Regions from separate parts of the Streptomyces sp. NPDC051921 genome, predicted to be linked through region 2. Evidence: riboswitches for the same ligand, from Rfam matches in the RefSeq annotation. Region 2 holds a riboswitch; each other region holds the start of a gene.
The links. Region 2 has a riboswitch for thiamine pyrophosphate ahead of AB0M16_RS31115 (thiamine ABC transporter substrate-binding protein). Riboswitches for the same ligand answer to the same signal wherever they lie in the genome.
Positions count from the first base shown of each region.

Region 1 (4,110 bases), on a different contig from region 2:
TTGGCCTCGCGCATGAACCGCTCCACGAACGCGGCGTCCGTGGCGAGGTCCGGGTGCATCACCTTGAGCGCGAGTTCCCGGTCGAGCCGGGTGTCCAGGGCCCGGTAGACCGTGGCCATCCCGCCGACGGCGATGCGCGCGTCGACGCGGTAGCGGCCGTCGAGCAGCCGCCCGACGAGGGGGTCCTGAAGGGTCGTGTCCACGGCGTCGAGTCTACGAGGGCCCGCACCCGCCCCCCGCCCGTCGCCCCGGGACTGCAGCCCAGCTGTGACGCGGGCCGCGGCCCCGGGGCGCGCGGAGCGGTCAGAAGGCCGGGCGTTCCGGATCCAGCCGGGCGCGGCCGTCGCGGGGCGAGGAGGCCTCCGCGAAGTGGCGGCGGGGGATGCGGCCCGCGCGGTGCGCGAGGCGGCCGGCCTCGACCGCGTGGCGCATGGCCTCCGCCATGAGGACCGGCTCCTGGGCCCGGGTCACCGCGGAGGCGAGCATCACCGCCGCGCAGCCCAGCTCCATCGCGAGCGCCGCGTCCGAGGCCGTTCCGGCTCCGGCGTCCAGGATCACCGGTACGCCGGCCCGCTCCACGATCAGCTGGAAGTTGTGCGGGTTGCGGATGCCGAGGCCGGAGCCGATCGGCGAGCCCAGCGGCATGATCGCCGCGCAGCCCACGTCCTCCAGCTTCTGTGCGACGACCGGGTCGTCATTCGTGTACGGAAGGACGACGAAGCCGTCGTCGACCAGCGTCTCCGCCGCGTCGAGCAGCTCCACCGTGTCCGGCAGCAGCGTCCGCTCGTCGGCGATGACCTCCAGCTTGATCCAGTTCGTGCCCAGGGCCTCGCGGGCCAGCCGGGCCGTGAGCACCGCCTCGCCGGCCGTGAAGCAGCCCGCCGTGTTCGGCAGCACCCGGATGCCGAGCCGCTCCAGCACGGACAGGACCGAGCCGCGCACGTTCGGGTCCAGGCGGCGCATGGCCACCGTGGTCAGCTCCGTACCGCTCGCCACGAGGGAGCGTTCGAGCACGTCGAGGCTGGGAGCCCCGCCCGTGCCCATGATCAGGCGGGACGAGAAATCCGTGCCGCCGAGCGGGAAGACGTCGTCGGACATGGCGCTCAACCTCCCTGCACCGCGGTGAGGACCTCGACCCGGTCGCCGTCGCCGAGCAACGTCGTGGCCCACTCGCCGCGCGGGACCACCGTCTCGTTGAGGGCGGCGGCCACCCCGGAGGGCGCCGCGGTGAGGGTCGCCACGAGTGCGGCGAGGGAGACGGGGCCGGTGAGGGTGCGGGCCTCACCGTTGACGGACACGGTCACGGAGCCGCGCACGGACGCGTGCGCGGTGGCGTTCGGGGACTCGTTCAGGGGCGCGTTCATGCGTGCTCCAGGTGCGCGGGGGAGAAGCGGCGGGCGGTGAAGGCGCGTGCCTCGTCGGGCAGCGTGCCGGAGGTCAGCGCGTCCGCCATGACGTCGCCGGTGACGGGGGTCAGCAGGACCCCGTTGCGGTAGTGGCCGGTGGCCAGGTGCAGCCCGGGCAGGGCGCTGGGGCCCAGCAGCGGCGCGTTGTCGGGTGAGCCGGGCCGCAGCCCGGCGCGGGTCTCGGTGAGCGGCAGCTCGGTGATGCCGGGCACCAGCTCGTGCGCGTCGCGCAGCAGCTCGTACACCCCGCCGGCGGTGACGGTGGTGTCCCAGCCGAGCTCCTCGCTGGTGGCGCCGACGACCAGTTCGCCGTTCTCGCGCGGCACGAGGTAGACGTGGCTGCCGCGGACGACCGCGCGGACGGTCCGGGAGAGGAACGGGGCGTAGGCGGGCGGCACCCGCAGGCGCAGCACCTGACCCTTCACCGGCCGCACGGGCGGCAGGACCTCCGCCGGTACGCCGTCGAGCCGGCCGCTCAGGCTGCCCGCGGCCAGGACCACCTGCTCGGCGTCGAGCGCGGTGCCGTCGGCCAGGGAGGCGCCCCGGGCCCGGTCCCGCTCCACCGTCAGGCGCTCCGTCAGGGCCCGGTGGAAGACCACGCCGGCCCGCTCGCAGGCCGTCACCAGCGCGTCGGCGAGCCGGCGCGGGTCGACCTGGTGGTCTCCGTCCACGCGCAGTCCGCCCCGGACGCCCGGGGCCAGCATGGGCTCCAGACGGCGGCACTCGCGGCCGTTCAGCCACTCCGAGGACAGCCCGCAGCGGGTCTGCAGGGCGTGCAGCTCCCGCAGGTGGGCCCGGTCGTCGGCGTCGAGCGCGACGGCGAGGGTGCCGCAGGCGCGGTAGCCCACGTCATGACCGGTGGCCTCGGCGAGCTCGTCGACGAAGCCGGGGTAGCGTCGGGCGGACTCGAGATTGAGCCCGAGCAGGGTCTCCTCGCCGTAGTGGAGTTCGGTGACGGCGGCGAGCATCCCCGCCGCCACCCGGGCGGCCCCGCCGCCCGGTTCGGGGTCGGCCACGGCGGTGCGCAGTCCGCGTTGCGCGGCCCGCCAGGCCGTGACCAGGCCGATGATGCCGCCCCCGATGACGAGGACGTCAGACGTGGTGCGTGTACGCGACATGGGCGTCCAGCCCCTCCCTTCGCCGGCATGACCCGGATCAGGTTCGTACGGTCGGAGGCCGGCCAGCCTCCCTCTCAGCCCGGTCGTCCGGGCTCCCGCGAGTGCTTTACGGCGGCCAGACTAACCGCCGTCGACCGAGCGCCACAGGGCCCCTCCCTTCCTGACGGTCCGTCAGATGCGTAAGGTGGTCGGGTGAGCGAGCGGAGGCGGACACAGTGAGCGAGCAGCAGCAGGCACCGGCGGACGAGCGGCGGGCGCCGCGCCCGGCCGGACGGCACGTCGTGATCGTGGGCGCCGGGATGGCGGGCGTCCAGACCGCCGTCGCCCTGCGCGAGCAGGGCTTCGCCGGCCCCGTCACCCTCATCGGCGCCGAGCCCCACCAGCCCTACGACCGCCCGCCGCTCTCCAAGGCCGTCCTCCTCGGCAAGGCCGAGGACTCCGCCTTCGACGTCGACTTCGAGGCCCTCGACGTCGAACTCCGCCTCGGCGTCGAGGTCACCGGCCTGCGCGCCGCCGACCACGAGGTCGACACGGAGACCGGCCCCGTCCCTTACGACACGCTCGTCGTCGCGACCGGCGCCCACCCGCTCACCCTGCCCGGCAGCGAGGGCGTCCCCGGTGTCCACCTGCTGCGCACCCTCGACGACGCCGCCCGGCTCAAGCCCGTCCTGGAGAGCCGCCACGACATCGTCGTCGTCGGCGCCGGCTGGATCGGCGCCGAGTTCGCCACCGCCGCCCGCCAGGCAGGCTGCGCCGTCACCGTCGTCGAGGCCGCCGACCGCCCCCTCGCCGGCGCCCTGCCCGCCGAGGTCACCGCCCCCATGGGCGCCTGGTACGCCGAGAGCGGCGCCGAACTCCGGCTCCACGCGCGCGTGGAGCACGTCGAGGAGGGCAGGGTGGTCCTCACCGCCGACTCCACGGACTTCGGCGCCACCGGCGCGCCGCGCGAGCTGCCCGCCGACGCCGTCGTCGTCGGCATCGGCGCCCGCCCCGCCACCGGCTGGCTGGAGCGCTCCGGCGCCGCCCTCGACCCGAGCGGCGCGCTCACCGCCGACGACCGCCTGCGCACCTCGCTGCCCGACGTCTACGCCGTCGGCGACTGCGCCTCCTTTCCCTCCGCCCGCTACGGCGAGCGGCTCCTCGTCCACCACTGGGACAACGCCCTCCAGGGCCCCCGCACCGTCGCCGCCGACATCCTCGGGGCGGCCGCCGCGCCCTACGACCCGGTGCCCTACTTCTGGTCCGAGCAGTTCGGCCGCTTCGTCCAGTACGCGGGCCACCACGGCGCCGCCGACACCCTGCTGTGGCGCGGCGACCCGGCCGACGAGGCCTGGACGGTGCTGTGGCTGCGCGAGGACGCGCTCATCGCCCTGCTCGCCGTCGGCCGCCCCCGCGACCTCGCCCAGGGGCGCAAGCTGATCGAGCAGGCCGCGCCACTCGATCCGGCGAAGGCCGCCGACCCCTCCGTCCCCCTGAAGGCGGCAGTCCGGTAGGCCCGACTACCGACTGTCAGTCCGGGATGGCACGCTTGTCACGTGACCGAGATTGACGCAAAGACCGATGCTCTCGTCCCCGCCTGGCTCTAC
Region 1 covers NZ_JBFAXU010000022.1:81,926-86,035, reverse strand. The annotation lists gene pknB (Stk1 family PASTA domain-containing Ser/Thr kinase) at 1-203, opposite strand, end outside; gene AB0M16_RS26900 (thiazole synthase) at 304-1,098, opposite strand; gene thiS (sulfur carrier protein ThiS) at 1,104-1,364, opposite strand; gene thiO (glycine oxidase ThiO) at 1,361-2,524, opposite strand; TPP riboswitch at 2,522-2,633, opposite strand; gene AB0M16_RS26885 (FAD-dependent oxidoreductase) at 2,824-4,017, shown strand; gene AB0M16_RS26880 (Rv2175c family DNA-binding protein) at 4,060-4,110, shown strand, end outside.
Region 1: linked by a shared signal. The riboswitch ahead of thiO (glycine oxidase ThiO) and the one ahead of AB0M16_RS31115 (thiamine ABC transporter substrate-binding protein) in region 2 are both predicted to bind thiamine pyrophosphate.

Region 2 (4,110 bases):
GAGCTGACCTCCCGCCTGCAGGAGCGCAAGGGCATCAAGGCCCCGCTGGTCCCGCTCGCGGTCGGCGGTGCGGCGATGGTCGTCGCCGGTTACGTGCGGGGCGCGGAGGGCGCGTGGGTCGCGATGGCGCTCACGGCGCTCGCGGTGCTCGTATGGCGCATGACGGAGCCGCCCGAGGGCTATCTGAAGGACGTCACGGCCGGTGTCTTCGCCGCGTTCTACGTGCCGTTCCTGGCGACCTTCGTGGCGATGCTGCTGACCGCCGACGACGGGCCGCAGCGGGTGCTCACGTTCCTGGTGCTGACCGTGGTCAGCGACACGGGCGCGTACGCGGTCGGCTGGCGCTTCGGCAAGCACAAGCTGGCCCCGCGCATCAGCCCCGGCAAGACCCGCGAGGGCCTGGTCGGCGCGGTCGCGTTCGCGATGGCGGCGGGCGCGCTGTGCATGCAGTTCCTGATCGACGGCGGCACCTGGTGGCAGGGCCTCCTGCTGGGCCTGGCGGTCGCGGCCAGCGCGACCCTGGGCGACCTGGGCGAGTCGATGATCAAGCGTGATCTCGGCATCAAGGACATGGGCACGCTGCTGCCCGGCCACGGCGGCATCATGGACCGCCTGGACTCCCTGCTGCCGACGGCGCCGGTGGTGTGGCTGCTGCTGGTGCTGTTCGTGGGCAGCGGCTGACCCGCGATCCTCCTGCGCGAAGGGCTCGTCGTCCCCCCGGGCGGCGGGCCCTTCGCGCAGGCGAAAGGGTGTTCGTTTTTCTCCAATACGCGCCCACGTCCGGGGTGTGATTCTCGGTCTCCCACCGGAGAGATCAAGGAGCATCACGATGCGTTTCATGCGGAAGGCGATGATCGGCGCCGCCGGTCTCACGCTTGCCCTGGGCGTCGCGACCCCGGCGAACGCCACCGAATGGGAAGGGATCATCTACAAGAACGTCGCGGGCTGCCACGCCAACATGCGGGTGCAGGACTTCGACAGCTCGGAGACCTATCAGGCCCGGGGCGAGTTCTTCGCGGACGACTCGGTGCCCCTGGGCAGCGTCTGCCACTTCTGGCTGGAGCGCCGCACGCTCAGCGGCGGCTACGTGTACAAGCAGGTCAGCGGAACCCACCACCTGAAGCGTGGGGACCAGTGGAGCTACACCTACTTCTACTACGACGGCCCCGGCTACCGGATCCACGCCTGCGTGCAGCGCACGAACCAGTACGGCCAGGAGACGGCGTTGGGCTGCGGCGACGAGTACTGAGCCGCCACCGCCGGGGGGCCGGCCGGCAGGCCTGCTCACTGGCACCGACGGCCGGGCGCCGGCGGGGGTGACCCTGTTCACGGCCGCCGCTGACCGGGGTGCCGGCGGCCACCGCCGGCACCCCGCGCGGGGGCGCACACGGGTCTCAGGACCGGTCGCCCCCGCTTCCGGGGCGTCCCCGTCCGCCCGTCCGCCCGGCCTCCGAAGGCTCGCGGACCGGGTAACCGGCCGCCGTCTGCGACACTGGTAGCACCATGCCCAAGCCCGGAGAACTCACTTTCGTCGCCCCGCGCGGAGCCAAGCAGCCCCCGCGGCACCTCGCCGACCTCACGCCCGCAGAGCGCAAGGAGGCGGTCGCCGCGATCGGCGAGAAGCCGTTTCGCGCCAAGCAGCTGTCCACGCACTACTTCGCGCGGTACGCGCACGACCCGGCCGAGTGGACCGACATCCCGGCCGCCTCGCGCGAGAAGCTCGCGGGGGAACTGCTGCCCGATCTGATGTCGGTGGTGCGGCACGTCTCCTGTGACGACGACACCACCCGCAAGACGCTGTGGCGGCTGCACGACGGCACCCTCGTGGAGTCGGTGCTCATGCGCTACCCGGACCGGGTGACCATGTGCATCTCCTCGCAGGCGGGCTGCGGAATGAACTGTCCGTTCTGCGCCACCGGGCAGGCCGGGCTCGACCGGAACCTGTCGACCGCCGAGATCGTCCACCAGATCGTCGACGGCATGCGCGCGCTGCGCGACGGCGAGGTGCCCGGGGGCCCGGCGCGGCTCTCGAACATCGTCTTCATGGGGATGGGCGAGCCGCTCGCCAACTACAAGCGGGTCGTCGGCGCCATCCGGCGGCTGACGGACCCCGAGCCGGACGGGATCGGTCTGTCGCAGCGCGGCATCACCGTCTCCACCGTCGGTCTGGTGCCGGCCATGCTGCGGTTCGCCGACGAGGGCTTCAAGTGCCGGCTCGCCGTCTCGCTGCACGCGCCCGACGACGAGCTGCGCGACACGCTCGTCCCCGTGAACACGCGCTGGAAGGTCCGCGAGGTCCTCGACGCGGCCTGGGAGTACGCGGAGAAGTCCGGCCGCCGGATCTCCATCGAGTACGCCCTGATCCGGGACATCAACGACCAGGCCTGGCGCGGCGACCTCCTCGGCCGCCTGCTCAAGGGCAAGCGGGTGCACGTCAACCTGATCCCGCTGAACCCGACGCCCGGATCCAAGTGGACCGCGTCCCGCCCCGAGGACGAGAAGGCGTTCATCGAGGCCATCGCCTCCCACGGTGTTCCCGTCACCGTCCGCGACACCCGCGGTCAGGAGATCGACGGTGCCTGTGGACAGCTGGCCGCCGCCGAACGCTGACCTTGTACTCTGAGCTCGAACACATCTGCATATTCCGACAGGGGAGCGCCACAGCGCTGAGAGTGCGGTGACCGTCAGACCGCAGACCCTCTGAACCTCGCCCAGGTCATTCTGGGTAGGAAGTTCGGTCGTAACTCGAGCTGTTGCGCCCTGCCCGCGTCCGCCGCCCGGACGCGGGCAGGGCCGCGTCTCTTCCTGGTCACACCCAGGAGGAAGAACACGTGAACACCAAGAAGGCCGCCGCCGCCGCGCTCGTCGCGGCGCTCGGCGTCACCACCCTCGCCGCGTGCGGCACCGAAGGCGCCAGGGGATCGGCCGGCAAGAGCGGCGAGCCCGCGCCCAAGACCGTGACCCTGGTCAGCCACGACTCCTTCAACGCCTCCAAGGAGGTGCTGGCGGAGTTCACCAAGCAGACCGGCTTCACGGTCAAGGTGCTCAAGAGCGGCGACGCCGGCGAGGCCGTCAACAAGGAGATCCTCACCAAGGGCTCCCCGCAGGGCGACGTCTTCTTCGGCGTCGACAACACCCTGCTGTCCCGGGCCCTCGACAACGGCATCTTCACTCCGTACGAGGCCAAGGGCCTGGACCGGGTGCCGGCCGCGCTGCAGCTGGACAAGGAGCACCGGGTCACCCCGATCGACACCGGAGACATCTGCGTCAACTACGACAAGCAGTACTTCACCGACAAGAAGCTGGCCCCGCCGCAGACCTTCGACGACCTGGCCAAGCCCGCGTACAAGGACCTCCTCGTCGTCGAGAACCCCGAGCGCTCCTCCCCGGGCCTCGGCTTCCTGCTCGGTACGGCCGCGAAGTACGGCGACGCCGGGTGGCAGGACTACTGGAAGAAGCTCAAGGCCAACGGTGTGAAGACCGTCGACAGCTGGGAGCTCGCCTACAACCAGGAGTTCTCCGGCTCCGCCGGCGGCAAGCAGGCCAAGGGCGACCGCCCGCTCGTCGTCTCGTACGCCTCCTCCCCGCCGGTCGAGGTGCTCTACGCCCAGCCGCAGCCGAAGGTGGCCCCCACCGGCGTCTCCACCGGCACCTGCTTCCGGCAGACCGAGTTCGCCGGCCTCCTGAACGGGGCGAAGAACCCCGAGGGCGGCAAGGCGCTGATCGACTTCCTGATCTCCAAGAAGTTCCAGGACGACATGCCGCTGCAGATGTTCGTCAACCCGGTGGCCAACGACGCCTCCCTCCCCGAGCTGTTCACCAAGCACGGCGTGGTGATCGACAAGCCGGAGACCATGGCGCCCGAGAAGATCGCCCAGAACCGCGACCAGTGGATCGAGCAGTGGACCTCGCTCGTCCTGAAGTAGGCCGGGAAGGCCTCCCGGCGGTCCCCGTCCGAGCGGACCGCCGGGGGACGGCGGCGCGGTTGGCCCTCATGGTGCTGCCGGTCGCCTTCTTCGCCGTCTTCTTCGCCTGGCCCGTCGTCTCGATCGTCGAGCGCGGGCTCAGGCCGGACGGCCACTGGGAGCTCGGCCGCTTCGGCGACACGCT
Region 2 covers NZ_JBFAXU010000028.1:106,998-111,107, reverse strand. The annotation lists gene AB0M16_RS31130 (phosphatidate cytidylyltransferase) at 1-681, shown strand, start outside; gene AB0M16_RS31125 (hypothetical protein) at 830-1,249, shown strand; gene rlmN (23S rRNA (adenine(2503)-C(2))-methyltransferase RlmN) at 1,504-2,610, shown strand; TPP riboswitch at 2,640-2,750, shown strand; gene AB0M16_RS31115 (thiamine ABC transporter substrate-binding protein) at 2,832-3,926, shown strand; gene AB0M16_RS31110 (iron ABC transporter permease) at 3,995-4,110, shown strand, end outside.

Region 3 (4,110 bases), on a different contig from region 2:
GCCGTGATCTTCCTGCTGGTCGGCGCGGTCCTGAAGATGCTGGACCCGGCGCCCGCCTTCGCCGACACACTGCTCACCGCGGGCCTGTTCTTCGGCGCCCTCGGCGCGGCCGGTCTGCTCTGCGCCGCCGCCGGGCTGCTGGTCACCGCCCTGCGCAACAGCGCGACGGAGGTCCACGCCCCGGACCCCGACGACGAGTTGTCGCGCGCCCGGGCGGCCTGGCGCCAGGCGCTCCTGGAGCGCGGGGTCCTGCCCTTCCTCCGCGACGCCCTCGCCGTACCGCCGCCGGGTGAGCGGCCGACGCCGCCCCCGGCCCGCCGCATACCGAAGGTCGGGTACAGCGGCCCGGACTTCACCAGCCCCAACGAGGGCGCTCCGGCGCCACGCCCGACCTACACGAGCCCCGACTTCACCAGCCCGGACTTCACGGGCCCGGAGTACACGCGCCCCGACTTCACGGGCCCGGACTTCGGGAAGCCCGAGCCCAGGCCCGAGTGACCGCCGGACTCCCCCGAGGGCACCGGCCCGCGACTCCCCCGAGGGTCGCGGGCCGGTGCCGGTCAGCGGGCCGGTGCCGGTCGGCAGGCGGCCGTTGCCGCTCAGCGGACCGGGGTCAGTCGGCCATCGGCAGGTAGACCCGGTTGCCGGACGCGGCGAACTCGGCCGACTTCGCGGCCATGCCCGCCTCGATCTCGTCCGCCTTCAGGTCACCGCCGTGCTCGCGGCGGATGTCCTGCGAGATCTTCATCGAGCAGAACTTCGGGCCGCACATCGAGCAGAAGTGGGCCGTCTTCGCGGGCTCCGCCGGCAGCGTCTCGTCGTGGAACTCACGAGCCGTGTCCGGGTCCATCGCCAGGTTGAACTGGTCCTCCCAGCGGAACTCGAACCGCGCGTCGGACAGCGCGTCGTCCCACTCCTGCGCGCCCGGGTGGCCCTTGGCCAGGTCCGCCGCGTGGGCCGCGATCTTGTAGGTGATCACGCCGGTCTTGACGTCGTCCTTGTTCGGCAGGCCCAGGTGCTCCTTGGGCGTGACGTAGCAGAGCATCGCCGTGCCCCACCAGGCGATCATCGCCGCGCCGATGCCCGAGGTGATGTGGTCGTACGCCGGGGCGACGTCCGTGGTCAGCGGGCCGAGCGTGTAGAACGGCGCCTCCTCGCAGATCTCCTGCTGGAGGTCGATGTTCTCCTTGATCTTGTGCATCGGGACGTGGCCCGGGCCCTCGATCATCGTCTGCACGTTGTGGCGCTTGGCGATCGTGTTGAGCTCGCCGAGGGTCTTCAGCTCGGCGAACTGCGCCGCGTCGTTGGCGTCCGCGATCGAGCCGGGCCGCAGGCCGTCGCCGAGCGAGTACGTGACGTCGTACGCCGCGAGGATCTCGCAGAGCTCCTCGAAGTTCGTGTAGAGGAAGTTCTCCTTGTGGTGCGCGAGGCACCAGGCGGCCATGATCGAGCCGCCGCGCGAGACGATGCCGGTCTTGCGGCGGGCGGTCAGCGGCACGTACGGCAGCAGCACGCCGGCGTGCACCGTCATGTAGTCGACGCCCTGCTCGGCCTGCTCGATGACCGTGTCCTTGTAGATCTCCCAGGTCAGCTCCTCCGCCTTGCCGTCGACCTTCTCCAGGGCCTGGTAGAGCGGCACGGTGCCGATCGGCACGGGGGAGTTGCGGAGCACCCACTCGCGGGTGGTGTGGATGTTGCGGCCGGTGGAGAGGTCCATGACCGTGTCGGCGCCCCACTTGGTCGCCCAGGTCATCTTCTCCACCTCCTCCTCGATGGAGGAGGTGACCGCGGAGTTGCCGATGTTGGCGTTGACCTTCACCAGGAACCGCTTGCCGATGATCATCGGCTCGATCTCGGGGTGGTTGACGTTGGCCGGGAGCACGGCGCGGCCGGCCGCGATCTCCTCCCGCACGACCTCGGGGGAGACGTTCTCGCGGATCGCGACGTACTCCATCTCCGGCGTGATCTCGCCACGCCGGGCGTACGCGAGCTGCGTGACGGCCTGGCCGTCGCGGCCACGACGGGGCAGCCGCGGGCGGCCCGGGAACACCGCGTCGAGGTTCCTCAGCCCACCGCCGCGCGGCGAGGTGTGCTTGATGCCGTCGTCCTCGGGGCGGACGGGACGGCCCGGGTACTCCTCCGTGTCGCCACGCGCGATGATCCAGTTCTCGCGCAGGGGCGGCAGGCCACGCCGGACGTCGGTGTCGATGGTGGGGTCGGTGTACGGGCCGGACGTGTCGTACAGCGTCACGTCCTTGCCGTTGGTGAGGTGCACCTGACGGACGGGCACCCGGAGGTCGGGGCGGGAGCCCTCGACGTATCCCTTGTGCCAGCCCGGCGTGCGCTCGCCCTGGCCGTTCCGGCCGTCCGTCTGGTCGGAGGCAGGCGTGCGTGCATCCTGAATGGTCATGAGACCGAATCTCCCTACGCCGGCATTACCCGGTAACAGGTTCGGCGGTCGGCGCAGCCTCCTCCCGTACGTACGTCAGTACGTGTGTACGGTGATCAGCGCCCTCTCAGCCCGGTGCTCCGAGCTCCCGCGTGTGCAAAGGTGCCACCACGCTAGCGTCATGTCGGCCGTGCTGAACAGTGGGCCCCCGACTGTTCTTGCGATGATCGGTCGGTGACTTCGACGCATCAGCCCCACGAACCGCACGACCACGGGCATGCCCACGGGCCTGGTCAGGGCCACGGGGACGGGCCCGGCGGCCCGGGCCACGGGAGCGGGGGCGGCGGCCACGGACACGGTCACGCGCACAGCCACGGGCCCGCGGCGCCGGTCTCCCGGCATCTGCGGAAGGTCATCGCCGCGGTCCTCATCCCCTTCGCGACCGCTGTGGCCGTCGGGCTGCTGGTGCTGTGGCCGGGCAGCACCCCGGCGCACCAGCGGACGGGCGTCGGCTTCGACCGCCAGACCGAGCAGGGCAAGGTCACCGCCGTCGCGCACATCGACTGCAAGGACGTGAACGCCGCCCAGGTGCCGCCGACCGGCGACACCTCCACCCCGGAGGGTCGCGAGGCGGTCAACGGGCAGCAGGGGCAGTGCGCGAAGGCGACCGTCATGGTCACCAGCGGGCCGGAGAAGGGCCGTACCTTCACCGAGATCGTGCAGCCGGACGCGCCGAGGCAGCTGCACGAGGGGCAGGGCGTGGTGGTCGCGTACGCCCCCGACGCCCCGCGCGACCTGCAGTACTCGGTCACCGACGTGGACCGGAAGGTGCCGCTCTTCGTGCTCGCGGGCATCTTCGCGCTGGCGGTCGTCGTCGTCGGCCGGATGCGCGGCGTGATGGCGCTGATCGCGCTCGCCGCGAGCTTCCTCGTGCTGTCCTTCTTCATCCTGCCGGCGATCATCCAGGGATCGAATCCGCTGGTGGTCGCCATCGTCGGCGCGAGCGCGATCATGCTGATCGCGCTCTACCTGTGTCACGGACTCTCGGCCCGCACGTCGGTGGCCGTGCTCGGCACGCTGGTGTCGCTGCTGTTGATCGGGCTGCTCGGCTCGTTCTTCATCGGCTGGGCCGCACTCAGCGGCAACACCGACGACAACACCGGTCTCATCCACGGACTCTTTCCGGGGATCGACATGTCCGGTCTGCTGCTCGCCGGAGTCATCATCGGTTCGCTCGGTGTGCTCGACGACGTGACCGTCACCCAGACCTCGGCGGTGTGGGAGCTGCACCAGGCCGATCCGACGATGGGGCCGCGGGCGCTCTACCGGGCCGGCATCCGGATCGGCCGCGACCACATCGCCTCGGTGGTGAACACCCTGGTCCTCGCGTACGCCGGTGCGGCGCTTCCGCTGATGCTGCTCTTCTCGATCGCGCAGAGCAGCGTGGGGACGGTGGCCAACAGCGAACTCGTCGCGGAGGAGATCGTCCGCACGCTGATCGGCTCGATCGGTCTGGTCGCCTCGGTGCCGGTCACCACCGGTCTCGCGGCGCTGGTGGTCTCGGCCGACCGGCCGGAGGCCGGGCAGCAGCGCCCGAGCAGGGGCGGACGCCGCCGACGGGCCAAGTGACGCGCGGTCGAGCGAGCGGGTGACGCGGGCTCAGCCGGCGTTCTCCTCCGCCAGGATGCGTCCGAGCGCTGCCTCCAGGCTGTCCTCGAAGT
Region 3 covers NZ_JBFAXU010000013.1:209,186-213,295, forward strand. The annotation lists gene AB0M16_RS19395 (hypothetical protein) at 1-498, shown strand, start outside; gene thiC (phosphomethylpyrimidine synthase ThiC) at 614-2,410, opposite strand; TPP riboswitch at 2,405-2,551, opposite strand; gene AB0M16_RS19405 (YibE/F family protein) at 2,624-4,018, shown strand; gene AB0M16_RS19410 (SsgA family sporulation/cell division regulator) at 4,049-4,110, opposite strand, start outside.
Region 3: linked by a shared signal. The riboswitch ahead of thiC (phosphomethylpyrimidine synthase ThiC) and the one ahead of AB0M16_RS31115 (thiamine ABC transporter substrate-binding protein) in region 2 are both predicted to bind thiamine pyrophosphate.